4 regions of the Sutcliffiella cohnii genome follow, and region 2 is predicted to be linked to each of the others. Evidence: riboswitches for the same ligand, from Rfam matches in the RefSeq annotation. Region 2 holds a riboswitch; each other region holds the start of a gene.

Region 1 (7,516 bases), 2.3 Mb from region 2:
CTGTCGTCCATAACTCTGGTAATACGATAATTTTAGGGCTATATTTCTGTACAGTTTCCATAATCAATTTTTCTACTTTTTTAACATTTTCTTGCGGTGAACCGAACGTTATATCAAACTGAATACAAGCTACTTTCCATGACATATAAAAGTCCCCCTTTATTAGCCTTCGTCGTTTTCTGCTACCTGCATCTAATTTACAATTTATTATTCATTGTGTATAGCCCATTACAGAAAATTTCAAAAAACTCTTTACATTTTGCTTTTAACATTATATGATTTGTCACTAGTATTTCAACATTTTTTTAAGAAGGTGTACAAATGAAAAACTTTAAACAATCAAAATTGTTACAAACGTTACCGAAACAATTTTTTGCATCCCTTGTTGAAAAGAGCGGAAAAGTAGTTGCATTAGGTCATGATGTCATTAACTTAGGACAAGGAAATCCGGATCAGCCAACACCGCAACATATTGTACAATCGATGCAAAATGCGGTATTGAAACCACAACATCATAAATATGCCCCATTTCGAGGCCATGATTTTTTAAAAGAGGCGGTTGCAGCATTTTATAAACGAGAATACGATGTAGTGTTAGATCCAGCAACAGAAATAGCTGTTCTTTTTGGCGGAAAAGCTGGATTAGTAGAGCTGCCCGTTTGTTTGCTTAATGAAGGTGACACCGTTTTAGTCCCTGATCCAGGCTATCCAGATTATTTGTCTGGAGTTGCGCTAGCAAAGGCAAACATGGAAGTAATGCCACTTGAAGAGAAAAATAATTTTCTACCAAACTATCAAAATATCTCAGAATCTGTGCTGAAAGATGCAAAGTTAATGTTTTTAAACTATCCGAATAATCCTACAGGTGCTATGGCAACAGCTGCTTTTTTTGAAGAAACAGTAGAGCTAGCAAATAAAAATAATATTTGTGTCGTTCATGATTTTGCATATGGCGCTATCGGCTTTGAGGGGAATCGTCCAATTAGTTTTCTACAAACTGCTGGTGCTAAAAATGTTGGCGTAGAAATATATACCTTATCAAAAACATATAATATGGCAGGGTGGAGAGTCGGTTTTACCGTTGGGAATGCTAGTGTAATTGAAGCGATCAATTTACTTCAAGACCATCTATATGTGAGCCTTTTTAGTAGTATACAAGAAGCTGCTGCAACTGCGCTTTTAGACTCTCAACATTGTGTAGATGAATTAGTGGAAATGTATGAGGAGAGACGTAACGTTCTCGTAAACGGATTGAAAGAAATTGGTTGGGACGTTAATGCCCCACAAGGATCCTTTTTCGCATGGTTAAAAGTCCCTAATGGCTATACTTCTGAAAGCTTTTCTGATTACTTATTAGAAAATGCTCATATTGTCGTTGCACCAGGAATTGGCTTTGGATCATACGGTGAAGGTTATGTGAGAGTAGGGCTGTTAACAAGTACAGAAAGATTACAAGAAGCGGTTGATCGAATTAAAAAATTGCAATTATTTTCTTAATCACTGTTGACAAAAAAGATTACCAATGTCATAATCTCAACTAGATTTTCTATTTTTGTAATAGTAAAAAAATGAATATATTACGTTTTCTTATCAAGAGCAGGTGGAGGGACTAGCCCGATGAAACCCGGCAACCGACTTATTTTTAAGCACGGTGCTAAATCTTGCAGCTTTTTTAGCTGGGAGATAAGAGGATGTTAGGATACCTAACCTCTTCTTATTGGAAGAGGTTTTTATTTTGTATTTAATTCATTTTAAAGAGGTACAACAGCACAGTAATTTTTACAAAAGGGTGTGGAATAGATGAGTGAAGTAATTGCTACATACTTAGTTCATGATGCGAAAGGGAATCTAGAAAGAAAAGCGGAAGGAATTGCACTTGGACTCACAGTTGGTTCTTGGACAGATTTACCAAAAGTAGACCAGGATCAGTTAAAAAAACATAAAGGTCGAGTAGTACATGTTGAATATCTGCCAGAGGACGAAAAGGTTAACAGATATTTCGGTGAGAAGAGAACAAAAGGACTTATCAAAATTGCTTATCCATCACTTAATTTTTCTAATGACATTCCTGCCATTATCACTACAGTTTTTGGGAAGCTTTCTCTTGATGGAGAAATTAAATTACTTGATTTACAGTTTAGTGATGAACTAAAAAGAAGTTTTCCAGGACCGAAATTTGGTATTCAAGGTATTCGAGAAAAAACAGGTGTGTGGGAGCGTCCGTTTGTAATGAGTATTTTTAAAGGAGTATTAGGGCGTGATCTCGCCTTTTTACGAGACCAATTAAAAGAGCAAGCGTTAGGCGGAGTGGATTTTGTAAAAGACGATGAAATATTATTTGAAAATGAATTAACACCGTTTGAAAATAGAATAATTGCCGGTAAGGAAGTACTTCAAAATGTGTACGAACAAACAGGGCACCGTACGCTTTACGCGGTGAACATTACTGGTAGAACATATGAGTTAAGGGATAAGGCGAAAAGAGCGGTAGAACTTGGAGCTGACATGTTATTATTTAACGTTTTCTCCTATGGACTAGATTGTTTACAAAGTCTCGCAGAAGATAAAGATATCAAAATACCAATAATGGCCCATCCTGCATTTAGTGGTGCTTTAACACCTTCACCAGTTTACGGGGTTTCGTATGAGCTATTATTAGGTAAATTACTACGATATGCTGGGGCAGATTTTTCCCTTTTCCCTTCTCCTTATGGAAGTGTAGCGCTAAAAAAAGAGGCAACAATAAAAGTTGCAAAAGAGTTAACGAAAGAGGATCTTGTAAAAGCAAGCTTACCTGTCCCATCTGCTGGTATTCATCCTGGTTTAGTGCCGTTATTAATAAATGATTTTGGTCAAGAGTCAGTTATTAATGCTGGAGGCGGAGTACATGGGCACCCTGATGGAGCCGCTGGTGGTGCTAAAGCATTCCGTCAAGCTGTAGACGCCGTACTGGAAGGGAAAACGTTAGGAGAGGCAGCTGCAGAAAAAGAGGAATTACAGAAAGCATTACAGCTTTGGGGTGAAAAATAAGATGACAACTTTAAAAAGACAACCTGTTATTTTTTGTGATTTTGATGGAACTGTAACGAAGTCAGATAACATTATTGCAGCGATGAAGCAATTTGCACCTGATGAATGGGTTTCATTAAAGGATCAAGTGTTATCTCAACAAATTAGTATACAAGATGGAGTAGGGGAAATGTTTGCTTTACTTTCATCCAGTAAGAGGGAAGAGATTACTAACTTTATTGTGCAACAAGCGGAAATACGCGAAGGGTTCGACCGCTTCATTGCTTACGTAAAAGAGCAAGAGATCCCACTATATATTGTTTCTGGTGGAATCGACTTTTTCGTCAAGCCGTTATTAAAAGGACGGATTGAAGAGGAATATATCTATTGCAATAGAGCTGATTTTTCAAACGAGAATATTACTATAACTTGGCCACATAGTTGTGATGAACAATGTGATAACGATTGCGGCTGCTGCAAACCTTCCATCATTCGAAAAATTGCAAACGATACTTCATACAAAGTGGTTATTGGTGACTCCATCACGGATCTACAAGCAGCTAAATTAGCAGATAAAGTGATTGCGAGAGATTTTTTAATAGAAAAATGCGAAGAAAATAAACTCGCTTATGAATCGTTCGAAACGTTCGATGATGTCATTTCCATACTACAACGACTGGAGGTTACGGTATGAGTCGTTATTTGCAAAAGTGGAATGAACTAGCGGATGTAAAGGATGAGTTTGCCGAAAGAGATTGGTTTCCAGGAACAAGTGGAAATTTGTCTATTAAAGTTTCAACAAACCCTCTAACATTTTTCGTAACAGCAAGTGGAAAGGATAAGCGAAAACGTACAAGCGAGGATTTTTTGCTAGTAGATAAAAAAGGCGCACCCGCTGAAGAAACAAAATTAAAACCTTCAGCTGAAACGCAATTGCATGTTGAAGTTTATAACAGAACTAATGCAGGAGCGGTATTTCACGTTCATACGATTGATAATAACGTTATATCGGAAATTTATAAAGAAGAAGGAAAAATAACGTTTAAAAGGCAAGAAATAATTAAAGCTTTAGGTTATTGGGAAGAGGATGCGGAGGTTTCTATTCCAATTATAAAAAATGATGCACATATTCCTACCCTTTCTCAACAGTTCTCTAAATACATTCATGGAGACAAAGGAGCGGTCCTTATATTAAACCATGGAATCACCGTATGGGGAGAAACGGCTTTTGAAGCAAAAAAATATTTAGAAGCTTGGGAGTTTTTGTTTTCTTACCATCTAAAATTGCTAGCTTTGCAAAATGTTCAAAAACAGTATCCGGTTATGCCAATTGCTTAACTAGAACTGAAAAATATATAAAATTATTGAGGAGGAAATATAATGGCACAAATTCGTTTACATGCAACTAATGAAAGAATTGAAAATGAGGAAAAAGTAGTAGCATTTTTAGAAAAGAATGAAGTAATTTACGAGAAATGGGACATTACAAAATTACCATCTAACTTAAAAGAAAAATATGCACTAACAGATGAGGAAAAAGAAGAAATTTTAGCTGTATTTGGAGAAGAAATTGCTGACATTTCAGAGCGTCGAGGTTATAAATCTAGTGATGTTATTTCTTTGTCTGATTCTACACCAAACTTAGATCAGTTATTAACCAATTTCCAACAGGAACATCATCATACAGATGATGAAGTTCGTTTTATCGTAAGCGGTCACGGGATTTTTGTAATTCAAGATAATGAAGGAAACTTCTTCGATGTTGAATTGCAGCCAGGTGATTTAATTTCAGTACCAGAAAATGTACGACACTACTTTACTTTAATGGAAGATCGTAAAGTAGTTGCTGTTCGCATCTTTGTTACAACAGAAGGTTGGGTTCCAATTTACGAAAAAGAAGAAGTTAATAGTAATTAATTAGAAGTATATACGACTTGTTAATTAGCCTGAAAACCGATTAGGCGAAGCTAGACGTAAAAATTAGCAAAAACGCAAAGGGATCCATACCTTTTGCGTTTTTTTTGTTATGAATCAAAACTTTAGGGAATATATATAAAAGTCCAAGTATTGATGTTGTTGATAGAGTTTAGTAAGCGGTGAGAAATTGAAAATACTGTCAAATAATGTCCATATATAACGTTAAAAAACTGCTTACAACCGTTTAGATTAACTGTATAGTTGGAAGTGTAAGGGAACGAAAGAACATTAAGCTTTACATGCAAATGAATCTATTGTTAGAACATTGTGAATTTTCTTTACGTTTTTCCGCCCTTATGGTATTTTAAAGGTATGAAGTAGAAAATTTTCTATTGGATGAAGCCAAGGGAGTGATAGTGATGAAAGTTCGTTATAATTTTGTTTCTAAATTTGATGTTCAATATTGTGAACCGACTTTTACTGTGAAAGAAGCTTATGAAAAAGTGAAAGAATCTGGATACCGTTGCATACCAGTTTTATCAAATAACGGGCGTAAATTTAGTGGTTTTATTTACAAAGTGCATTTACTAGATTATTTATATGAGCAAAAAGGGAAAGAAAATGATCCTATTACGTCCCTCGTTCAAAATGAAGATGCATTTATTTATGAAGAAGACTCATTCTTTAAAGCGTTCTTCACAATAAAAAGATTACCTTTTATTGCTGTTTTAAATGAAAAGGAAGAATTTCTCGGTATACTTACACATGCAAATGTGATGGATGTGTTGGCTGACTCGTTCGGAATGAAAACTGGCGGTCATACGCTTACAATAGCTACAATTGAACATAAAGGGGCTATTAAAGATTTAGTTACATTGTTAAAAGAAGTGAACATTGACGGTATGCTCACACTAGACAATGGTGAGAAATATTTACGTAGAATTATTGTAAACTTACCTGCGGAATTAACGAAAGCCGAAGTACAAAGGTTAGTAAAGAAAATAGAAGAAAAAGAATTTCGTGTTACACATGTAGATGAAATAGATATAGAATAATCATATGAAAAAAAGGTTGCCAATTATTTGGCAACCTTTTTCGATATATTTAATACGGATTTAATATTTCTTTATCAACTAATAGTTCAGAGAGTGTTACTGTTTCAGCTTTTTTCTTTACCATTGGAATGTACTGCTTTAATACAGAAGCTGTTTTATCCCCAGCAACTCCAACATGCCCAATAGCAATTATTGTTTCTTTTTTGTCGATATCTTTTAACAGTTTGTTTGCTTGTCTTTCGATATGTTGAATACTATATATTTCATCAAAGAAGAGCTCATTTTCTAAATAGGGGACACCAAGTTCAGATGCAACTTCCGCAACGACGCTCTTTCCACTCGTTTTACTATCTAAATAGTATAAACCTCGTTCTTTACAAATAGTTAGTATTATTCTCATAATATGTTCATTTGAAGTTACCTTCGATCCCATATGATTATTGATTCCGACAGCATGAGGAACTGCATCAATCGCATCGTTCACTCTTTTTATTATTTCTTCATCAGAGAGATCTGTTGTAATAGCACCAGGTCCTAACCAGCTTCTTTTACCTTTCACGGGCTCCATTGGCAAATGAAGAATAACTTCGTGACCGAGCTCATGTGCCATAATCGCATCCTCTTCAGTTGTAGGTAAAAATGGCATAACAGCAACTGTTAAATGTACTGGTAAGTTTAATATTTGTTTTGTACCTTTCATGTTATTACCAAAATCATCAATAACAATAGCGACTCGTTTATCTATTTCTTCACCGTTTACAAATTGACTACTTAAAAAAGAGGTAAATAAAAAGCAAATAGTTAGAAGAAACATCTTATATTTCATAACAATTCTCCTGTCGACAAAAAGTGATGTTTGTATATATATCAACAAAAATTTTATTTTTATTGTGTGGACTTTTCGCATAAAGATACAAGATGTACAAAAAAACTTCATAAATATTTTGTCTAATATTGCGATTGTGTTTACTTATGTTGAATTTTTTGTAATAATGCGATAGGAGAGTTTGGGGATGAAAGGGAGAGAGTAAAATTGACTCAGGACAAAAACATGGATTGTTTACTAGTTGAAATAAATAAACAGAGAGAATCCATGATAACTGTTGCTAACAAAACAGGTATAGAAAGTGAACAAACGATAAAATGCAGCCAGCATTTAGATCAATTAATATATGAATACCAAAAGAGACAAGTAAAAGAGAAAAGACAAAAAACTAGCTACTATTTACGATGAAAAACACCGATTTTCAACCGGTGTTAAAAAATTTGAATTAAGAAAATCATAAATAATACTCCAATGATAAACGTATAGGTAGATAACCTTTCGTTTCCATCACCATGACTTTCAGGAATTAACTCCTTGTAAATAATAAACAACATTGCCCCGGCTGCAAAAGCTAAACCGTAAGGAACTAACCATGAAACAGAAGTGGTTAAATAGAATCCTAGAAAAGCCATCGGAATTTCTACAGCGCCAGTTAATGTTGCGACAACTAATGCCTTCCACCTTTGAATACGCTGCTGAATTAAAAACA
Region 2 (7,516 bases):
AATTAATGAAAAATTAGGTTTTCCTATAGTTGTATATGGTGGATCCTTAACAGACACACAAAAAGAAGAAGTAAAACGATTGTTAGGAGTTACAAACCCTGACCTTGTTGATCACATTACAGTAACTGGCGACGATTTAAAAACATATTTGAATGGTAATCCAAACTCCCGTATGTTTTCTTCAGCGAAAATTACGTTAAAGGAACAAGGAGTAGGGTTAACAGTCGATATTATTACTCCCGATAATATTACAGAAGTAACGAGAGAAATGTATGCGAACGCACTTTTAACTGCAGGTGTTGAAGATGCGGTTGTAGAAGTAGCCTCTCCCGTAAAAGTAACGGGTCATTCTGCTTTAGTCGGAATTTATAAAGCATACGATGCAAAAGGTGCGGAGCTTGATAAAGATCGAATGGAAGTTGCGAATGAAGAGTTAAGCATCGCAACGAAGTTAGCAGAAGAAGTAGATAAAGAAAAAGTAAGTGAGTTATTAACAGAGATTAAAAAACAAATTGCAGAACAAAATCCGGTAACTCGTGAAGAAGTAGAAAAAATTGTAGAAGACCAGTTAAGCCGTTTAAACATTGAATTAAGCCCGGAAGACCGCCAACTATTAATTGACCTGTTTGAAAAAATGCGGTCGTTGAATATTAATTTTGATAACGTGCGTAATCAATTAGAAGATATTACGAAAGATATTAAAGACCGAATTGATAGTGTTATGGGCGATAGTGGATTTTGGCAAGGTGTGAAAGACTTTTTCCGGGACCTATTCCAATCAATTGCGAATTTATTTAAGTAAGAGAACTGACTTACATTCTATCCTAGAGATATAAAAAAATTAGACCGTTTCACTGCGGTATGTTTCCGCGGGAAATATAGAAAGAGCTGTTCCGTTATGAGGAGCAGCCCTTTTCGTATTAAACTTGAACTTTTAGTTGTTTGCCAAGAAACTTTGCAAGCTCGAGCATTCCGTATTTGCCTGCTTTTTGCTCTGCATCGCTATTGTAATTTGTATTTGTGTTTATGTCATATGTGTAAATTTCTCCGTCACTATTGCGGATAAATTCAATTCCTGCAACATTGATATTGTTACTTTTTAAAACCGCTTCATACTTTTCGATAATCGGATCATGGAAGTCTTCAATAATTTGAAATTTCGGCTTCTCTTCTACTTCTTCCCCAACCGGACAAAATAAGTCCCCAATTTGACATGCATCTGCCGGGCAAAGCTCGAATCCTTCTGACGTGTCTACTTTCACGGCATATAGGAACTTTCCACCAACAAACTCACAACGAGTAATGTACGATTCTGGTGATTTTATATATTGTTGTATTAACGTAATTCCATCAACTGGCTCTTCAAATGCCGGGCTATTTACGTATGCCTCTAAACTTTCAATAGAATTAAACAGCTGTACACCAAGTCCTTTTCCCGCCCGGTTATGTTTCGTAATAAACGATTCATGCCCCAATTTTTTGGCCGCTTCTACAATTTGTTTTCTTCCAACGGCCGCAATCGTTGTTGGTGTACGAACTCCATGCTTTTCTAACTCCGAATATTGGACTACTTTACTTAATTCTAATTGTAGCGCTCTGCTTCCATTAAATACTGTCCGGCCATGATGCTCTAACCAAGTTAATACAGCGCTCGTTAATTCTGGCGCAAATCGGTGATCTCTCGTGTGAGACGACGCACTCATTCGATTATAAAAAACACCCTCTGGTGGCACTTCATTTAAAGGGACAGTCCCCTCATCTAAATGCCACTCTTCATATGGTAATTGGAGCTCTTCCAATCTTTTCGTTAAATGTACAGTCCATTCTTTATTTTCGTGAATGATATAGATCTTCTCCATCGTAAAATTCCTCCTTAACCTTTGTTGACTAACGGTATAACTTGTTGTGCAAATCGTTCCATCTCTTCTAGTTGAGGAGAAAATTGCAGTAATAATAAGTCTACCCCAGCTGCCTCGTATGCTTTTATTTTTTCCGCAATTTGCTCAGGTGTGCCTATTAAATTTGGTCTTAATCCTCTATTGGAAACAGAATAATCCTGTAACTTCACTTGCTGTTCAAGCTGTGATTTGCCCGTAAAATCTTTATACCCTGCGTATGCACTCGATTCTTTCACATTCGTAATTCTATTTAATTCTGCTTGTGCTTCTTCTTCTGTATCTCGGCATATGACATATGCTGCCATTCCAAACGATTGTAAAGGCTCTTTCTTTAACGCTTCTCTTCTAGCCTTCATATCTTCTATTTTGACTTGCACTTCTTCAACCGTTCCGCCGTGCATGACATAAGCATCACAATTTGAAGAGATTACTTGTTTCCCTTTCTCACTTTCCCCACCTGCATAAAGAATAGGGTTCGGACGTTGGACTGGCTTTGGAAACAGTTTTGTATTAGAGAGTTCATAAAATTTTCCTTTATAACTAAAAGAATCTTCTGTCCAAAGACCTTTTAAAACATCTAAAAATTCTTGCGTACGATCATAACGATCATCATGTTCCGTAAATACTCCGCCATACTGCTTCGCTTCTTCTTCCCACCAAGCTGAAACGACGTTAAGTGTAAAACGGCCATTGCTAATGTGATCAATATTAGCAGCCATTTTTGCCGCGACTGCTGGATTATGAAAGCCAGGACGGATAGCGGTCATAATTTCTATTTTCTCCGTTACTGAAGCTAATGCTGCTGCAGTAGACCAAGCTTCTAAACTATCACTTTCAGGACCTTTTATATCATTTAAATACAATTCTGCAATTAATGTTGTATCATATCCCCATTTTTCTGCCTTTTGTATTACTTCTTTTGCATAATTAAATGTAGGCGGCATTTTTTCATCTTCAACATTTCGTAGCCAACCGCCAAAAATAGGTAACCAAAAACCAAATTTCATCTCTTTTCCCCCTATAAAAAAAGCTTCTTCGATAAGAAGAAGGCAGCAGTTAGCTTTTCTCCTTATCTTCCAAGGTATATACCTTGCTGGATTTAGCACCTTTTTATAAAGGTTGCCGGGTTTCAAAGGGCCAGTCCCTCCACCACTCTTGATAAAGAATTTTATTCAATTTATGGTAATCCTACCACAAAACTTGGTGTTTAGTAAACTAAAAAGGTAAAGTATTTGCAATAATCTTTTATTAGAATAGTATTACAAGAACAAAACCAGAGGCGGCTCACTGGCCCGACAAGCATTTGTCAGGAGTTACACTCAATCTTTCTTATGTTAATGTTATGTTTTCCATAACCACTTAATATAAAAAAAGAGCGCTACTTCACAGTAACACTCTTCTAATTATTTATTGAACTTCTTTTTCAAAATTCGGCTCTAATAATCCTGCCTCTATATATGGAGTAGCAATTTGCTTGTGGAATGCAGCTAGTTTTTCTTCTGCATTTTCACCATCTACACGCTCTTCAAAATATTGCGCAAAAAGTTCTATCGCTTCTTCCACATCTGTACGGTATTGTTCCGTTAGCTCCGTTGAAACTTCCATTGCACGAAGCTCGTTTGCAATTTTGTTCGCTGCAGCTTTTGCTTCTTCTTCGCCTTCACCTGTTTGCTCGTAATTAGTAATTGCGCTCAAATGAGGACGTACCATTTCGATTAACTCCATTTGTATGTTCATTAAAACTTTTTGGTCTTGTTTTTCATCATGTTCAGGAGCTGCTAATTGCTCTTGTGCTCCCTCGCTAGCGTTATTGCTGTTTGCTCCACATGCTGTTAAAAATGATAATGTAACGAAAATAAGTAAGATTGTCCACTTTTTCATTATGACGTCTCCCTTTGCTGTTAATATACGTGTGTAGTGTACACTTTTTTCTAGTTTTCGTATATATAAAACGCCATATACGTAATTTTTAAAATTTATATATTTTTGAAATAATAAATAGAGGTTGAGACATAACTATTTTCATCATAGTAAAAGAACAAGAAATATACTGGGAAAAACTCGCTCCGGAAATATACTTCGCTAATTCTGCGATAGTTCGTTTTTTATTATGACTAATTTAGTTTTGTCTCAGCCTCTTCATTACATTAATGCTTCACTAGTTTTTCCATTTGTTCATGTATCCATTCTGTTTTCTCATCTATCACTTTATAATCCATCGCATTTACATAAATTGCTTCTAGCTTCAAATGCCATTCCTTCGCTTCTGCTAAATGCGATATTGCTTCTTTCATTTTTTCACTATATTGTTTACTCACTTTTTCTATTTCTTTCTCGTATCTTTCATCCGTACCTTCACGAATCGTTAAATCGTACATATCTAAAATTTCATCCCCGTCGCGACTTGGGAAATATTCATGTGGAGCTGTACTATCAAAAATTGCAAATCCTAGTTCTCTGACGACAACCATATCTAAACTATGAGGGTCAAAGCCACAATGATATACTTCAACGTCATAACCTGTTTTTTCGCAATGTTTAACTAGCTTTTTTAATAGAGTAGATTTTCCAGACCCTGGACGACCTTTTATAAAATAACGCTTTTTTAATCCTTCCGTTATATTTGGAACGAAGTCTACCGCACCGACCGGAGTTGCTGCACCGAGAAATCGGTGTTTAACGTCCGCTTGTTTTGTTAACGTATTTCCATCAAAAAGCTTTTCAATTAGCTCATCGGCTAATTTATTTGCTCGTTCGAAACTCATATTATGAATAAAATAACGTTCCCACTCATCATGGATTTTAAGCGCTTTGTTAAACGTTGCATACGCCGTCTCAAACGCTTGCTTTTTTTGATGGGCAAGTTCTAAAATTTCAATTTTACGGTGAGCTAGTTTTTTCGAATCCCATGCTTCTCCTAAATTTATATATTCCTCAATTGCACCTGGAGCTGTCGGTTCAATAACGTGAGGTGCCGTTCCGTCCACAATACCGACACCGATGCTTCGAATAATTAGCCCGTCGACAGACCCTGTATCAGACGAACAATGTAAATATTCTATATCAAACCCGGCCTCGTTCCAACGTTGACCTAATTTTTTTATCATTGTTGACTTCCCAGTTCCCGGACCACCTTTTAAAATGAATACACGGTCCAAACCTTCTAAATTTGATTCATATAAACTGTAAAATCCTCTTGCTGTATTTCCACCGGCATAGTAATTTAATATGTTTCCTGCCAAAAAAAACACCCCTTACGAATGTTAGGTTTTTTAACTACTACTTTCTTCTCCTAACATATGCGAAGGGGCTAAAATAGGTGAATACCTAGATTTTTCCTTATTTATCTAACTTCAGTTTTTTCAATGCATCTGCTAATGCTGTATTTAATGGCTCTTCTTTATTATTTTGTTTCATATATTTATGAACATCACGCTTCGTTGCTTTTTGGTTATTACTGTTTTTACGCTTTTGTTGGAACGTCGAAAGCTTCTCACGGTGCCCACAAACGCAAGCGAAAATTTGCCCTTCTCCTTCACCACGAAGCTCTAGTTTTTTGCGACATTTAGGACAACGCGCGTTTGTTAATCGTGCAACATTCTTTTTATGCCCGCATTCACGATCTTGACAGACGAGCATTTTTCCGCGCTTGCCGTTGACTTCCAATAAAAGTTTACCGCAATCTGGACATTTCGTTCCGGTTACGTTGTCATGTTTAAATTTCTGTGTGCTGTTTTTCACTTCATGAACAATTTCTTTCGCATAATCGCGCATGTCATTAATAAACGCTTTTTGAGGCAATTTCCCTTTCGCAATGCTGGAAAGCTTTTGTTCCCACTCGGCAGTTAGTGCTGGTGTTTTTAGCTCTTTAGGAACTAAATCTAGTAACTGCTTCCCTTTAGACGTAATATGAATTTCTTGCCCTTTTTTCTCAATAAGAAAACTATTAAATAGTTTTTCGATAATATCCGCTCTTGTCGCAACAGTACCAATTCCACCTGTTTCGCCTAACGTTTTCTTCACGTCTTGACTAGCCTCATCCATAAATTTCGCTGGGTTTTCCATCGCAGCAAGCAATGTTCCTTCATTAAATCGACTTGGCGGTTTCGTTTCACCACTCGTTTTATTAACCTTTTGAATCGTTAACGTATCACCCTCGTTCATGGAAGGTAGTAATTGATCTTTCACATCTGATGCTTCGGAGTCTTCATCTACTACATTTCCGAATACATCTTTCCAACCGTTTGAAAGCACTATTTTACCTTTAGCTGTGAAGGAATGATTAGCAACCTCTGCCTCCAATGTCGTTTGTTCGTACTCAAATGGAGGTAAGAGTACTGCTAAAAATCGTTTGACAACAAGGTCGTATATTTTTCGTTCTTTATCAGTCAGTTTCGCTAAAAATACTGTTTCCTCTGTCGGGATAATCGCATGGTGGTCCGATACTTTTTCATCATTCACAAACGATTTGTTCGTTCGGATTGGACTTTTTAAAATCCTTTGCGCGATTGGTGTGTATGGTTTTACACTAACTGCTTCCACACGTTCTTTTAATGTCTCAACAATATCAGAAGAAAGATAGCGGGAATCTGTTCTAGGATATGTTAACACTTTATGTTGTTCATATAATTTTTGCATAATAGACAACGTTTCTTTAGCTGAGTAACCGAATATTCTATTCGCATCTCGTTGTAGCTCTGTTAAGTCATATAACCCAGGAGCAAAGCTTTTTTTCTTCGTCTTTTGAACGTTTTTAATTTTTACGGTCTTTCCTTTTATCGAATTTGCAATCTGTTCTGCTTTCTCTTTTTCGAATGTTCTTGTTTGGTTCGAATCTTTCCATGTAAAAACGAGTCCGTTGTTCGTGACAACTTGTACACCGTAGTATGCTTTTGGTTGGAAGGAACGAATCTCTTCCTCACGTTTTGCAATCATTGCGATCGTTGGCGTCTGTACTCGCCCGGCAGATAGTTGTGCATTATATTTTGTCGTAAGCGCTCTTGTCGCGTTCATTCCGACAATCCAATCGGCCTCTGCTCTAGCAACCGCTGAATGGTACAAGTTCTCATACTCTTTTCCATTGCGAAGCTTTTGAAATCCTTCTCTAATGGCACGGTCTGTTACGGAGGATATCCATAAACGTTTGATTGGTTTGTTTACTTTTGCTTTTTCAATAATCCAGCGGGCAACAAGTTCTCCTTCACGCCCGGCATCTGTTGCGATAATAATTTCAGAAACATCTTTACGAACTAATTGTGATTTTACTGCATTGAATTGTTTCCCTGTCTTTTTTATGACAACGAGCTTTAAACGTTCAGGTAACATCGGGAGATCTTCTAGCTTCCACGTTTTATATTTATCATCATAGCTTTCTGGATCCGCATGTGTAACGAGATGGCCAAGCGCCCACGTTACAATATAATCTTTTCCTTCTAAAAAGCCATTTCCTTTTTTATCGCATTTTAATACTCTTGCTATATCTCTACCAACAGAAGGCTTTTCTGCTAGCACTAATTTTTTTGTCATACACGTTCCTCAGCTTTCCTTTTTGTCCTATTCATTATCTTGGCATATTCTTTGCGTTCATGCAATGAATGAGGGAATTTCACTAGTAATTG
Region 3 (7,516 bases), 2.2 Mb from region 2:
CATTACTGTTGCGCCACCCATAGAAATACCGAACAAGACAATCTCAGCTTCTGGATCCAATGCAATTATTTCATCAATCCATTGCAACATGTCTAGTCGATCATGCCAACCCATTCCGATGTAGTTACCTTCACTATTACCGTGTCCACGAAGATCAGGTGCTAGTACGTTAAACCCTTCTTCATAAAAATTGCGAACCCACCTTGTCATACCTGCCGCGCTGCTCGTATATCCGTGAGCCACAATTGCCCACTTAGAGTTTGAATCACCGTTTTTATACATATCAGCATGTAGTTTTAATTGAAGCTTATCATTTGAAACGATGGACATGGCAGTCGGCGGGTACTCGAGTTTAAACTGATTATCAGCGACCCGTGCCTCTTCCGCTACGTCCGCCATCGCCATTAGAGCTTCGCTATCTTCCAAATGTGGATTCTCATCTAAATATTCTTTTTCATCATTTGCATTCAGTGCAAAATTATAAAAATAATTACCAATTAAGCCGTAAGCAACCATTAATAAAATGACGCAAACAGATAAAATAATGACAAGTTTCTTTTTCATTTTTCTCTCCCCAATTACTCTCTTAATCTACGAAACGTAAAACTATTTATTTTTATTGTGATTTTATCTTATCATAGCGTAACTAATTTATAATCTATAAATAATAGAATAATCCGAATTAAACTCAAAAACGTTGGTTCATGACAGACCAACGCTAATGTCTAATTCTCCTCGCAAATTTAAACACTAGATAAAGTACATATAAGGAGAGAAAATAAATAACCGCTGAGTAAACAACACTCCAATTTCTATAATGTAATACGTTAATGTAAACTGAAAATAATTCAAGTAAAACAAATATAATAGTCCAAACTGAAATATATAAAAACTTTCGAAATTGATTACTAAATAGAGGAAAATAGTTAAAAGCTATATATAATACAATCGCCTCTCCTGCAACGATGAACAAATATTTCCATTCCACTAGCATTTCATCAAAATACCAGTATAAATTGTATTTGTTATCAAGGTACATATCTGTTAACAAATTCAATATGATGGCAAATTGTAATGTAATAATAAGTTCTTGTATAGGTTTTTTTCTAGGTATGAATATAGCTATAACTAGAAATACAATGACCATTATAAGATAGAGAACGAACAACAAGAACACCTCATTTTTGTAAAACAATATGTATTATTATTACTACCTTTACTCATTTGATTCGTTTAGTTTTATATATCATCCACTTTGTCTAATAATCCCATAAAAAATGCCCGAAAAGAAAAATCCCAAGCATATCATATATGCTGACTTTTCCAATCGAGCCTTTGTTCACTTTTTTAAAAAGTTTGAGTGGTTCTACGCACGCTCAAATAACCGTTAGGACTTCCAGTTTTCCACCTTTTCATCCATCTCCTTCATTAATTTATTTATATGAACAGATGAATAATTAAATATTTTACTATGGATACGATTAGGGAACAATTTTTTAATATCTTTCTCATAATAGGAGCCGTCACCAGGCATTGTGTAACTTAAGATTTCTAAGCCTCTTTCACTATCATTAACATGTAGAACGAGCGGAACCGACATAGATGTACCGGACTCTATTACTTTATCCTCTATGTAGTATTCAGAAATTAACGCCCAAACGTATATTTCTCCTAGTTTTTCATTCGAAGCTAGCACTTCGTAGGCAGTAAAAATTTCTCCTCCAAAGTTCGGTTCTATTACTTCCTGCTTTAAGTATTTTTCTATTGTTCCTTCTTCTTCTTTCGTAAGGCTAATCTCTCCAGCTTTTACGATTGTTTGGAAACCTACTAGTACGAGCACCACAACTATTAATAACAAAAACCATTTTCTCCCCATACATCATCCTCCAATAAATAAATTTAAAATATCAGACGATACAAAGAACAAAATGGTTTCAAAATTAATTTATTATAAACAAAACTAATGCAATCGTTAAACCGATATTAATACTTACATCTTTTACAACGTTTCGTTTTTCTCTTCTCTTTTCCAATATAGCTAGTATTTTTCCTCCAATTATTAATACAATCGGCACAGAAATGAACGTTTTGCTAACAAATGCATTTACGGAGTAGTCTCCCATTAATGGGATGAATATTAAAAGAACAGTAATTAATAAAGCTAATATGTAAAAACCATATCTTACATTGTAAAATTTCATACATTATTTCTCCTTAAGCCTATTTTCATTTTTTTAATTATAATAGCTTTTTTCCTAAGTAAAGGTCCCACCAAACAATGACTCTATATAAAGTTTTGTTTACTATCTTCAAAACTAAATAAAATCTCTTGGCAAATCTCCATAAATTTTTTACTATTTTCAAAATGAAGATCATGTCCTTCTTTTTCAAAATAGATTAATTTTTTCGCTGGGCTTTTAATTAGCTCATAGTACTCCTCTACTATTGTAGTTGGCGTTATATAATCGTACTTCCCTGCTAGAAAATACACCGGAATAGCGACTGATGTTACCTGCTCTTTAAAATTTATCGTCAACATCTCGTCCCTTAGACTTTTTACTAAATAGTTTGTACCTCTGAACCACTTAAACGTATCTGTTAATCTATAATGCTTAGACTCTATCATTTCTTTTAAATAATCATTCCATAGGCTCGTTTTTTGTTGATACTTATAGCCGCCATACTTATCTAGAATATTTCTAAATAGAGCAGTTTTGTATAGAGTTGGATACGGAGGTGGTCCTATTTTTTCTAATTTTTTTCGATTAGAAATGTCATTATTCAACTTAGATTGTTTTAAGGCGTAATCATAACCTATTATTTCGCCTTCTAATAAGTTAATAACTTGACCAATTCCTATATAACATTGAAATAAATGCGGATATTTTTGTACCGCTAACAAGCCAATGATGCTCCCCCACGAATGACCGACTAAAAGGATCTTATTCTTGTTAAAGCGTTTCATTAGCATTTCAGCTAAAACTTTTGTATCCTCCAAATATTGATTAATCGTTAATGGTTCTTTAGTAATTTTACTATTGTAACTCTTCCCTGAACCTCTTTGGTCCCAATCAACAACAATGAAACTTTCCTCTAAATCTTTAAAATAATTATCTACACAATAAATTTGAGCGGCTCCTGGACCACCATGTAGAAAAAGAAGAATTGGGTTATTTTCATTTTTACTTCTTATATAAATCCATTGCTTATCTCCGTTAATACTTACAGTTTCTAAAGAGTTGATTCAAAACACCTCCTGCATCAATATAAGTCACTATCTCTAAATACCGAATAATTAGTCAAAATAGACAGGCTCTTGAGGATTATGTAGATGTTTAAAAGCTAGTTGAATTTGGGATTTTGTATTTCTTGCTACAGATAATTTGGGTAGTTCGTTTTCATCGAAAAAGCCAACTTCACTAGTTTCCAGCCCTGATTGTGCATGGCCCCCGATAATTTCACATTGAATAAACATTTTATAAACATGATATGGTGACGGAGGATGCGGATGGCACTTTTTATCCATTACCGCTATCAATTTTTTAGCTTTTACTTCATATCCAGATTCTTCTTTTACTTCTTTTACAGCCACTTCACTCGGTGTTAGGCCGATATCCCCCCAACCGCCTGGTAAAGACCATTCCCCATCATTTTCCCTAACTAATAAAATTTTATTTTCCTTAAAAACTACTGATCTTATATCTACTTTTGGAGTAGCATAACCAGTTTCGTTTGCAAATAATTTTTTTATTATTGAATTGTCTATATCTGTATGTTGAGACATTATTTCTACACTAATATCTCTTATCTGCTCAAACCGCTCCATATCATAAACATCTTTTGAATACGTTAATCCCGCCTGGGCAATCGATTGAAGCTGTTTTGCCCATTCTAACCATTTAGGTTCCATTTTGTTTCACCGCCAAAATATGGATTTTCTTAATATTAATTTAATTATAACCAATATCATTAATTAAACCACCCCGGACTATCACTATCTTTAAGATACATGTAACAAACCATTAATTCATAGTAGACAAATCGGAATAATATGTATATCATAATATTATATTTACTTATCAAGAGAGGTAGAGGGACTGGCCCGATGATACCTCAGCAACAGGTTCCTTTTGAACACTGTGCTAAATCCTACAAGTTTTTCACTTGGAAGATAAGTTGGTTTTCATTACATTTCTTAAAATCTTCTTATCTTTTATTAGTCTTCAAAACATGGATATTTTAAGGAGAGGATTTTATGAGTTTACTTAACGAAGTTGTAGAAGTAAGAAAAATGGAGATCATTTCAAAATTACTAGAACATCATCAATTTTATAAAAAAGAAGATGCATTACTTGATTTGACGCTTTCAGAGTTGGAATATGAATATTACAAAGTCCAGTCCAACGTACATCCACATACTGGGTTTAGCTCCATCCGGTTAAAGAAGTTTTCATAAAACTCTATTACGATTAAAAAAGGACTCTGTATTTGAGTCCTTTTACAATTGTGCTTGTTGACAAATTATTCTTGTTCATATGAAATTATAATTTATGCAGTAGTTTCCCTTTTGCTACCTAAAAACTTCATGCAAATCGTTGTGGCAATACATACAATACCAGTTAACATACTAAAGTAAAAAAAGACGTTCCCACCTATTGTTGATGAATTAGAAACTAAATAACTTAGAAAAAATAAGGATGCAGCTACAAAACTTAAAAAATATATAAAGTGTTTAGTATTAAGGACTTGGAAACTAACAAGAATTAATAGATACAAAAAACTGATTAACATTACTAATGGAAATGTCGGATGGAATTTCGCCGCATAAACAAAATAATCTAGCTGTGATATTTGGTTTCCATTCTGAATTTCTCCATTAAGCTGAGTAAACGGAGTGGAATATTCCCATTCCCACGGATGATCGATTATCGCGCTACCTTCGTACCAAGAAACAAAAGTAGAAAACAATAGGATCATCATTGCTACTCCGAGTTGAAAGAAAAACTTAAACAAGACAGTTCACTACCTTTCTCATAAACATCCAATTTAACCAGGAAAATATTCCATCGGCTCTGTACAATGTTTGTAACCATTTTTCTTATAATAATTAATAGCTTCGTCACTTGGCCATACGATGACGAATTCGTAATTATTTTCTTCTATCCATTTATTTATGTAACTTAGAAGTTCACTACCAACACCCTTCCCTCTATATGCTGGAACAGTGTATACGTTTGTCATGTAGGCGAACGGATAAGTTACCCTACCAGGTCGCGGAACCTTTTGGATTAATTCGATGTAAATATGAGATACAACTTTTTCATCTTCTTCGACTACCCAAATGAACCATTGATTGCCGTTTATAGCACCTTCTAAAAAAGAGTGGCATTCTTTTTCAAAGTCTTCAAATGATGCGTTTCGTTTACTTTCATCATGCTCAATCGTAAAATCCCATCTCATTTGTATTAATTGCTTAATATCTTTTGTTTGTGCAAGTCTAATTTTCATCTTTCCATTCTCCCCCTTGCTTAACAGCAAACCCTTTTCGAGTAGGGTCTGCTAGCCATAAATATTAACTAGTTCCTTTGTGCATTTCCCATTTTGCACATGGACCAATCAAAGCTTGTTGTTTGAATCTTTTCACATAAATCCCAAAGGCTATCAACTATTCTTACTTCTACTTTTCGATGGATTAATTCCATCAATAAATCATTCACTACAAATCTATTGATAGGAACTTGAGTTTTTTCACTTACATAATAGCCCGCACACCTGTCGAGTAGATAAAAATCAGTACTGTTAAATTCATATAAGTATAATGTAGTATCTCTCATAGTAGAAAACCACTTATGCTCAATGGCAACAACGTGGTTTGTAGTTTTAGAAGACATATAGCGGTTTTTATCGTCCTCTGTGGTACGCTCGTTACAATGATATGTAACTCTCGGACAATTTCTAGGTGTTAAGAAGTTAGGTAAACATTTTTCATTAATTGCCCAAACTAACCCTTTACTTTGATCCATATCTTGTCTAGTAGGTATTCGAGGTACGAACTTTGAAATGTCAGGTTGTTCGCTTACGTGAAAAAGTCGCATAATTCCTCCTTTGGCTCTCAATTAATAGTATCAAATTGAAATTTCGCCCAGTATCCAGCCTTTTAGAAACTCTTCTAACGACGGGGAGATTATTTTCACACGACCATCCTCGTGATTCCAGCAATATATGCATTCATTTTGCTGCATTCCGTCTACAAAAGAATAGCCAAATAAATCTCCGTTCCCTGCATCTGAAATAAATAAAAAGTTATCCATATTATTATGTAAGTTTCTAGCAAACAGGTTTTCACGTATCATTTGTTCGGTTGACCAAATGTATGAAATCCCATAATGACCAAATACACCATTTGTCTCTTTGTATAGTTCCAATATTTTTGCTGGGATTTTTACATGTAAGTTATCTTCAACTGATTGTAGTTCAAATTTTGTTACAGGATTTTGAAACTGACACTCTACTGAAATATTGCTTAAGTAGTCCTTCCACATCTAATAACCACCTACAATATTATTAAGAACGCAATTTAACACTATAATGCCTTATCGATTTCGGTATACCTTTCAACTCAAATACCCCATGATAAATTAAATACCGGATTCTATATTCTAAAAAGTGCGAATTAACAGGTACATTCGAATGCTCGATCAAATTACCGATAACCTGCCCAACTTTTATAAAGTCTCTTTTTTCTTGTTCTTTATGTAACCTTGCCAAAGTCCCGATAATTTGTTTGTCATAGTTGTCACTCGGTAAGCCAACTACTTTACCGTTGTCCCAAGCACGAAGCACTTCTTTCGTTTGAGATAAAGCCTCCCATTCTTTTAAAAGCTTTAATCTGAATTTTTGTGATAATGGTGGATTTTTCTTACTTTGTTCAAAAAGCAGTCTTAATATTTCAGGTTCGATCTGACCTGTATGAAGTAAAGGCTCTTTGGCATTAATATATTTTCTATAAAGTTCTGTAGAATTCATTAGAAAAATGTCATTATCTTTATTTCTTAACGCATATAGGATAAAACGAAGTCCTATTTGTTCATCAGCATTTTCTCCATACCAAAGATTGATCGGCACATCACTAGGTATATCCACTATTTGATGAATAGTAATATTTAGTTTATTACGATAATCGAAATCATCAAGCTCATAATTGATGTTATCAAATAGCCATTCTTCTCGGAGAGTTTGTCCTTTTTCTTCATGGAAATTCCACAACGGTCCAATGGATAAGAAATCTGGAAAACCAATAACAGTTTTAGGATTGTCTAGACCTACTCTTAATGAACCCGCTACATATTCTGGGGAAACGATGTGAACACTTGTCATGTCTGAAAGGTTAATTGAACGACGGTGTATTTGGATACAGTTATTTATTATATCTACCATTCTATTTAAGTCATCTTGTGAAATAAAGCACCCCTCACCTTTGAGTTGTTTCTTATTGTCAGGGTTAAAAAACTCAAAT
Region 4 (7,516 bases), 2.4 Mb from region 2:
ATATAGTAGTGATAGTGCCACTATAATTGTTGATGCAATATAAATATCCATCCACCCACACCCTTTCAAGTGCAATTTCTTTTATATTTTAACATACTAAGGCCATTTGAATGGTTAAGAAGTAGTTGCCAAGCCTTTTTAAAGATTACTTAATATACGGTATATTAGGTAAAAAAGTTTCAACTATTATTAGTTTGCTTTTTATATTAAAAAAAATGAAACCTTTTCCACCCTAAAACGTTTGAATATTATGACATAAGGAAAGGGGGAAACACAATGTTAAAAAGGATATTGATTGTTTTCCTATTTACGATTATTTGTTTTACTATTTCAATCGTTTGGTGGAGTACTCAATCAAATGTTTCAAGTGGAATATATCCTTTAAATAGTGGTGGCTCTATCGTGTTAACAGTGGAAGAGAACATACCAATTGCGTCATTTTCACTACCTGTTGTGTGGGTAAAAGCTCATCCATGGCAAAAAACGCCTACTATTGATAAATTAATTTTTAGAGATGACAAAGGTAATGTTTTCTCAAAAATGGAAGGGGAATACATTTTACAAGTGGATGAGGATTTACCGTGGTATAAAAGGAACATTCACTCAGAAGTAGAAATGATGATAAACGGTGAATCTAAAGTTACAATTGGGGAAAGGACAATGACCTCGATAAAGGATAGTTTTGATGAAAACTACATGCTGAATTCATTACAATTACAGGTTAACGGGATGGAAGAAACTTTCTCAATGGATAAAACGTACCAATTTACGTTAATAGGTAATGAAGATCAAGTTAGTCATAATAGATGGGTTATGAATGGCCTACTAGGTTTTAATGGAACAGGTTATATATTTAGATTAGATGGCCCAAAGGGAGACGTATTAGAACGCATACTGTTTTGGCTACCAGGTATGACAGAAAATGATATAAATAATATGATGTACACATTTGATGATGATTTTGAATTATACTCGAATGAACTTGATGAATTTAATGGTGAACCTCTTAATTTACCATTAACATTGACGGAAAGAGAAATGCTCCTATATATTCCATTATCCTCCAAAAATATTGATGAGCTAAAAGGGAAAATAGTATATATACAACCATTCTTCCAGTTTAGTAATCAAGATGGAGATCAATATTACTCTGGAGGTATGGGTTCTATAGGTGAATTCTACCCTAAAATCGGCGGAATAAACTTAATATTACCAGAAGAATGAACATACTAATCATAGATTAAAAGTATGTTTTTAAAAAAGATTACAAAAACTATTGACAGAAAATATTTAAAATTGTTATTATTTTATTTAACAACATAATAATAAATGAAACTTCTTATTAAGAGTGGTGGAGGGAACAGACCCGAAGAAGCCCGGCAACCTTCAAACGATTTGAAAGGTGCTAAATTCTGCAAACATTATTGTTTGAAAGATAAGGAGAGGACTGCATATTAATCCTTTCTAATCTTTTAGAAAGGATTTTTAATTTTTGGAGGTGGCGACAACTAGGAATATATTATTGTACGACATCATAACGTAAAATATTTACAACTTTATAAACTCTTATCAAGAGTGACCGAGGGGTCAGGCCCGATGACGTCCAGCAACCTTCAAAAACTTGAAAGGTGCTAAATCCTGCAGACACTTTTTGTCTGGAAGATAAGAGGAGGGAAAATGAACCTCTTCTTATGAAGAGGTTTTTATTTTTGTAGATATTGTAGGCTAGTCAATAGATATTCAAGAAAAAAAGTAAACTTAAAAAATATTAATTTTGGAGGAATGTAACATGTCAAATAATCAAGAGTATAAGTTAGAAACAGTTTTATTACACGGTGGTCAACAAGTAGATCCTACAACAGGTTCACGAGCAGTTCCGATTTATCAAACAACTTCATATGTATTTGAGAGTACAGAACAAGCACAAAACTTATTCGGACTTAAAGAGTTCGGAAACATTTATAGTAGAATTACGAATCCAACAGTTGATGTTTTTGAACAAAGAATAGCGCTATTAGAAGGTGGGGTTGCGGCAGTTGCGTTAAGCTCTGGGATGGCTGCTATTACCTTTTCCATATTAAACATAGCTCAAGCTGGTGATGAAATAATTGCTGCTGAAAACCTGTACGGTGGAACATATAATTTATTCGCAAACACACTACCGAAATATGGAATCAAGGTACATTTTGTAGATACAACAAACCCAGAAAAAGTTAGAGAAGCAATTACCCCTAACACAAAAGCTGTTTTTGCAGAAACAATCGGCAATCCAAGTTTAAACGTGTTGAAAATTGAAGAGATTGCAAACGTTGCGCATGAAAACAATGTTCCATTAATTGTTGATAATACGTTTGCACCGTATGTATGTCAACCGCTTAAATGGGGAGCTGATATCGTTGTACATTCTGCAACAAAATGGATAGGAGGTCATGGTACAACAATCGGTGGGGTCGTTGTAGATGGTGGAACTTTTAATTGGGATCAACCGAAATACCCTGGTTTTATAGAAAAAGATGAAAGTTATCACGGTCTTCGATTTGCCGAGACGTTCGGTCCATTAGCTTATGCTGTAAAGCTACGTGTTCAACTATTAAGGGATATCGGTGCATGTTTAAGCCCACAAAGTGCTTTCCTTCTATTACAAGGGTTAGAAACATTACATTTACGTATGGAAAGGCATAATGAAAATGCGAAAGAAATAGTTGCATTTTTACAACAACATCCTGCTGTTGATTGGGTCACTTTCCCAGGTTTAGAAAACCATTCATCAAACCATTTAGCAAAGAAATATTTAAACAATACGTACGGATCAATTATTGTATTTGGAATTAAGGGTGGAAGAGAAGCAGGTAGAAAAGTCATTGATAGTGTAAAATTATGGTCTCACCTAGCGAATGTCGGGGATGCTAAATCGCTCATTATACATCCAGCTTCAACTACACATCAGCAAGTATCTTCTGAAGATTTACAGAAAACAGGAGTTACAGAAGATTTAATACGTTTATCGGTTGGCATAGAATCCGTTGAAGATTTAAAAAATGATTTAGATCAAGCCTTTTATTCAGCTACTGGATTTACTGTGAAAGGGGCAATTGCTGGAGATGCTTCAAACAAATAATTTATACGAAGTCGGAAAGGTTTGTATTGGTGACTTTGAATTGGAGAGTGGTGTCCATTTAAAAGATGTGGAAGTCGCTTATGAAAGAGTAGGGAACCTTTATGGCGATAGTATAATAGTTTGTCATGCTTTAACAGGAAACCACTTAACAGTCGGGACATCGGTGTCCCCTGGCTGGTGGAGAGATCTTATCGGACCTTCACGTTATATCGATACGAACAAATATAATGTTATTACGATGAATGTGCTCGGAGGCTGCTCGGGCTCAACTGGTCCTACTTCTATAAATCCTGAAACAGGAAAAAAATATAGGGGGGATTTTCCTACTATAACCATTCGAGATATCGTTCATAGTCACAAAAGAGCGTTAGAAAAAATAGGAGTAACAGAAGTGCTATCAATTATTGGTGGTTCATTGGGTGGCATGCAAGTTTTAGAATGGGGGATACTTTATCCCCATTTTGCAAAACATTTAATACCGATGGCAGTTACCCCTACCTTATCCGATTATGGTATTGCATTCAATACGATTGGAAGACACGCTATTCAAAATGATCCAGCTTGGAACAACGGTTTTTATGAGGAACAATCGATAAAAGGTTTAGAAGTAGCAAGAATGGTAGGGCTTGTTACGTATCGTTCGCAACGTTTATTTAACAACCGTTTCCAACGTGAAAAAAAGAACGCATCCCAATATCAAATAGATTCCTATTTGAAATATCAAGGAGAAAAATTTGTAAAACGTTTTGATGCAAATAGTTATTTGTGTTTGTTGCAAGCGATGGATTCTTTTGATATTGGATTTAAGAGACATGGGATAGAAAAAGCATTAAAAAATATCGAGAGTTCGTTAACGATGGTGGCTTTTTCGCATGACCTATTATATCCACCTACAGTAATAGAAGAAACAGTATTATTACTTAAAAGAGTTGGCAAAGTAGCAAACTATATTTATGTACAAACAGACTTTGGGCATGATGGATTTTTAGTAGAATTTGAGAAGTTTGGAACGGAGATTTCGTTACAGTTACAAACGGTATTGCAGACACGGTAAAAAATAAATTCTGTTATTTGAATAGTACTTCAGAAGAGGTTGGGACATACTATTTTTATTAGTCTCAGCCTCTTCTTTAAGTTTTTTACCTGATTGCTATATGTATTTCTCCAACTAACCTTCTTTTAGTTCACCCCTTCTATTGACAAAAATCAATAAAATATGTTATTAAAATAGTGGGTTAGCACTCTTATGATTAGAGTGCTAAAGTAATTACTTAACAGAAAGAGAGGAGATTAAATCATGGAAAAGAAACAATTCCAAGCCGAATCGAAAAGATTGTTAGAAATGATGATTAACTCTATTTATTCTCAACGTGAAGTGTTTTTAAGAGAGTTAATCTCCAATGCAAGTGATGCAATCGATAAACTGTACTATAAGGCATTAACAGATGCTACCCTTACATTTAATAAAGAGAGCTATTACATAAAAATTATCCCTAACAAAGAAGAAAGAACGTTAACCATTATGGATACTGGAATTGGAATGACTGCGGAGGAATTAGAGACAAACCTAGGAACAATTGCTAAAAGTGGCTCATTAGCATTTAAAAAAGAAAATGAAACAAAAGACGGTCATGATATTATTGGACAATTTGGTGTAGGTTTTTATGCTGCTTTTATGGTTGCTGATGTTGTAACTGTTAACAGTAAAGCACTTGGAAGTAATCAAGCCTATAAATGGCAATCAGAAGGTGCAGATGGGTATTCTATCGAAGGAACAGATAAAGAAACAATCGGAACCGAAATCATCTTAAAGCTAAAAGAAAATAGCGAGGATGAAAACTACGATGAATTTTTGGAAGAGTATCGCCTTAAAGCTATTATAAAGAAATACTCAGACTTTATTCGTTATCCTATTAAAATGGATGTCACTACATCAAAACCGAAAGAAGAAAACGAAAATGAAAATGTGGAAGTTCTAGAAGAACAAATTATTAATAGTATGGTTCCAATTTGGCGCAAAAATAAAAACGAGCTAAAGGCAGAAGACTATGAAAACTTCTACAACGAAAAACATTACGGTTTTGATAAGCCGCTTAAACATATTCACGTTAGTGTCGATGGTACAGTTCGATACAATGCTCTTCTTTATATTCCAGAAAACATTCCGTTTGATTATTACTCAAAGGAGTATGAAAAAGGGTTAGAGTTATATTCAAGTGGCGTTTTAATAATGGATAAATGTGGAGACTTATTACCGGATCACTTTAGCTTTGTGAAAGGATTAGTAGATTCCGAAGACTTATCTTTAAACATTTCACGTGAAATGCTTCAACAAGATCGACAATTAAAATTCATCTCAAAGAATTTAGCGAAAAAGATCAAAAGTGCACTTCAAAGTATGTTAAAAGATGCAAGAGAAAATTATGAGACTTTCTTTAAAGCCTTTGGTCGTCAATTAAAATATGGCGTATATGCAGACTTCGGTGCTAATAAAGAAACGTTGCAAGATTTATTATTATTTTACTCATCAAAAGAGAAAAAGTTAGTTTCCTTAGAAGAATACGTAACAAATATGCCAGAGGATCAAAAGTATATTTATTACGCTACCGGTGACTCTATTGAGCGGATAGATAAATTACCACAAACCGAACTTGTAACTGATAAAGGATATGAAATTCTCTACTTTACTGAAGACATTGATGAATTTGCGATTAAGATGTTAATGACTTATAAAGAGAAAGAATTCCGTTCAGTGTCTAGTGGTGATTTAGGTATTGATAATGAAAAAGAAGATTCCAAAACAGAAAGTGAACTAGAAGAGTATAAAGAACTTTTTGATGCAATGAAAGAAATACTTGGTGGTAAAGTAACGGACGTACGAGTATCAAAACGATTACGCTCACACCCAGTTTGCTTATCTGCTGACGGTGAAATAACAATTGAAATGGAAAAAATCTTAAATGCAATGCCTGATAATCAAGGAGTAAAAGCGAATAAAGTTTTAGAAATTAATACAAAACATGATGTTTTCAACTCACTAAAATCTTCTTATAAGGAAGATAGAGAAAAGCTTGCATTATTTACAAACATTCTCTTTAACCAAGCACTACTTATTGAAGGCTTATCCGTTGAAGATCCTGTAGATTTTGCAAACGATATATGTAAAGTAATGGTGTGAATTAAGTTAAGACCCCTAAACGATAAGGGGTCTTTACTTTTGTTATAATATTTATCTTCAGTAGAAAGTATTATTTATTTTTTTCTTTCCATCACTTTTCTAATATCGTTGTCTTTTTTATTTCTATCTCCAAATAGTGTACGGTATATCTCAGTGTAGCCACCGACAGGTCTAATTTCATTTGAAACTTCTTCATTAAATTGCTTTTTCATATATTTCCTCCAAACTATGTTTCTCTCATTATTTACAAGAGAGGAACGACTCATACTGTATTAATTATAATTATCTATTTACTGTTATAATCGTTTGCTATATTAAATATATAGGAATATACCGTACAAAGGGTGGTGGGAGAAACGTGGATAAATTGTTAAAAATAACTTTAGTTTTACTGTTAGTTAGTGTTTGCCTTCATTTTTACACTATTCAGCAAATGGGTAAAATGAAGATGGAATTTGAAAGTTATATATCAATGGTAACGAGTGGGATAGAGAGTAATTTATACGATGTTCAAAACAGGATTTATGAATGGAGTGAACAAGACCGCTGGATACAACATATTGAGTTCATTGCAGACACAGTAAATTCTGAACCGAACAAGATGATTTTTACGGCTGCATTTAGTTTGAAAGAAGTGGAAAGTAATGCAAATATTAAACTTCTGTATAAGTCTGAAGAAAATCGTCATTGGCAGGAAGCAGAAAGTGAAAAGAAGCTGGACGGAATATATGAAGCAATCATATATTTAACTCCAAGTGATACGTATTTGTATAAAATAGTACAAGATGGGACAATTATAAAGAGTTCTGAAATTGGCTACATTCCTTCAGAATTGTATCGCCATTCCCCATTCTATTCATATGGTTCTAGCTATGGTTACACGAAGAGTACAGACACTTTATTTTTTGAATGGACATTAAGTGAAGAACCAGCCCTTTTTTCCTTTTTACAATATGAAAAAGTAATGGCCCATGTATATTATAAAAATTCAGAAATAAAAGAAGTACCATTAATAAAAATGAATCAACATGGTATTACCGAATGGTATTTCAGTCTTGAAGAAAAAGGAGTTTCAAAAATTAACGTAGAAGTTATTTATGCAGACGGCACTTCGATAGAAGAAACTATTTATGACGAAACATATGAGCATGATTGATGATAAGTTACCTATATAGATAAATATTTTGTCAAGAGAGGGCTGTCCAATAAGACTCAATAGA

What was found. Region 2 has a riboswitch for S-adenosylmethionine ahead of BC6307_RS22475 (LLM class flavin-dependent oxidoreductase). Riboswitches for the same ligand answer to the same signal wherever they lie in the genome.
Region 1: it holds a riboswitch for S-adenosylmethionine, as region 2 does, so the genes downstream of both, mtnW (2,3-diketo-5-methylthiopentyl-1-phosphate enolase) here and BC6307_RS22475 (LLM class flavin-dependent oxidoreductase) in region 2, are expected to answer to the same signal.
Region 3: it holds a riboswitch for S-adenosylmethionine, as region 2 does, so the genes downstream of both, BC6307_RS08595 (hypothetical protein) here and BC6307_RS22475 (LLM class flavin-dependent oxidoreductase) in region 2, are expected to answer to the same signal.
Region 4: it holds a riboswitch for S-adenosylmethionine, as region 2 does, so the genes downstream of both, BC6307_RS09745 (O-acetylhomoserine aminocarboxypropyltransferase/cysteine synthase family protein) here and BC6307_RS22475 (LLM class flavin-dependent oxidoreductase) in region 2, are expected to answer to the same signal.

Annotation. Positions count from the first base shown of each region.
Region 1 is NZ_CP018866.1:1,856,943-1,864,458, forward strand. It holds gene BC6307_RS09135 (carbon-nitrogen family hydrolase) at 1-145, opposite strand, end outside; gene BC6307_RS09140 (pyridoxal phosphate-dependent aminotransferase) at 322-1,497, shown strand; SAM riboswitch class I at 1,585-1,690, shown strand; gene mtnW (2,3-diketo-5-methylthiopentyl-1-phosphate enolase) at 1,801-3,030, shown strand; gene BC6307_RS09150 (2-hydroxy-3-keto-5-methylthiopentenyl-1-phosphate phosphatase) at 3,032-3,703, shown strand; gene BC6307_RS09155 (methylthioribulose 1-phosphate dehydratase) at 3,700-4,347, shown strand; gene BC6307_RS09160 (1,2-dihydroxy-3-keto-5-methylthiopentene dioxygenase) at 4,390-4,926, shown strand; gene cbpA (cyclic di-AMP binding protein CbpA) at 5,346-5,981, shown strand; gene BC6307_RS09170 (divergent polysaccharide deacetylase family protein) at 6,031-6,807, opposite strand; gene BC6307_RS09175 (aspartyl-phosphate phosphatase Spo0E family protein) at 7,015-7,215, shown strand; gene BC6307_RS09180 (ZIP family metal transporter) at 7,239-7,516, opposite strand, start outside.
Region 2 is NZ_CP018866.1:4,485,415-4,492,930, forward strand. It holds gene BC6307_RS22465 (DUF1002 domain-containing protein) at 1-802, shown strand, start outside; gene BC6307_RS22470 (ATP-grasp domain-containing protein) at 921-1,859, opposite strand; gene BC6307_RS22475 (LLM class flavin-dependent oxidoreductase) at 1,874-2,905, opposite strand; SAM riboswitch class I at 2,965-3,063, opposite strand; gene BC6307_RS22480 (hypothetical protein) at 3,306-3,779, opposite strand; gene BC6307_RS22485 (PRK06851 family protein) at 4,046-5,140, opposite strand; gene BC6307_RS22490 (DNA topoisomerase III) at 5,238-7,424, opposite strand.
Region 3 is NZ_CP018866.1:1,743,584-1,751,099, reverse strand. It holds gene BC6307_RS08625 (alpha/beta hydrolase) at 1-564, opposite strand, end outside; gene BC6307_RS08620 (hypothetical protein) at 719-1,168, opposite strand; gene BC6307_RS08615 (hypothetical protein) at 1,388-1,876, opposite strand; gene BC6307_RS08610 (hypothetical protein) at 1,941-2,201, opposite strand; gene BC6307_RS08605 (alpha/beta fold hydrolase) at 2,285-3,166, opposite strand; gene BC6307_RS08600 (NUDIX hydrolase) at 3,296-3,910, opposite strand; SAM riboswitch class I at 4,074-4,178, shown strand; gene BC6307_RS08595 (hypothetical protein) at 4,256-4,456, shown strand; gene BC6307_RS08590 (YjdJ family protein) at 4,549-5,013, opposite strand; gene BC6307_RS08585 (GNAT family N-acetyltransferase) at 5,047-5,508, opposite strand; gene BC6307_RS08580 (DUF6886 family protein) at 5,577-6,095, opposite strand; gene BC6307_RS08575 (SMI1/KNR4 family protein) at 6,126-6,542, opposite strand; gene BC6307_RS08570 (DUF1835 domain-containing protein) at 6,565-7,516, opposite strand, start outside.
Region 4 is NZ_CP018866.1:1,973,800-1,981,315, forward strand. It holds gene BC6307_RS09735 (hypothetical protein) at 1-51, opposite strand, end outside; gene BC6307_RS09740 (hypothetical protein) at 277-1,224, shown strand; SAM riboswitch class I at 1,337-1,442, shown strand; SAM riboswitch class I at 1,564-1,669, shown strand; gene BC6307_RS09745 (O-acetylhomoserine aminocarboxypropyltransferase/cysteine synthase family protein) at 1,790-3,118, shown strand; gene metX (homoserine O-acetyltransferase MetX) at 3,102-4,172, shown strand; gene htpG (molecular chaperone HtpG) at 4,416-6,296, shown strand; gene BC6307_RS24770 (hypothetical protein) at 6,371-6,508, opposite strand; gene BC6307_RS09760 (hypothetical protein) at 6,655-7,452, shown strand.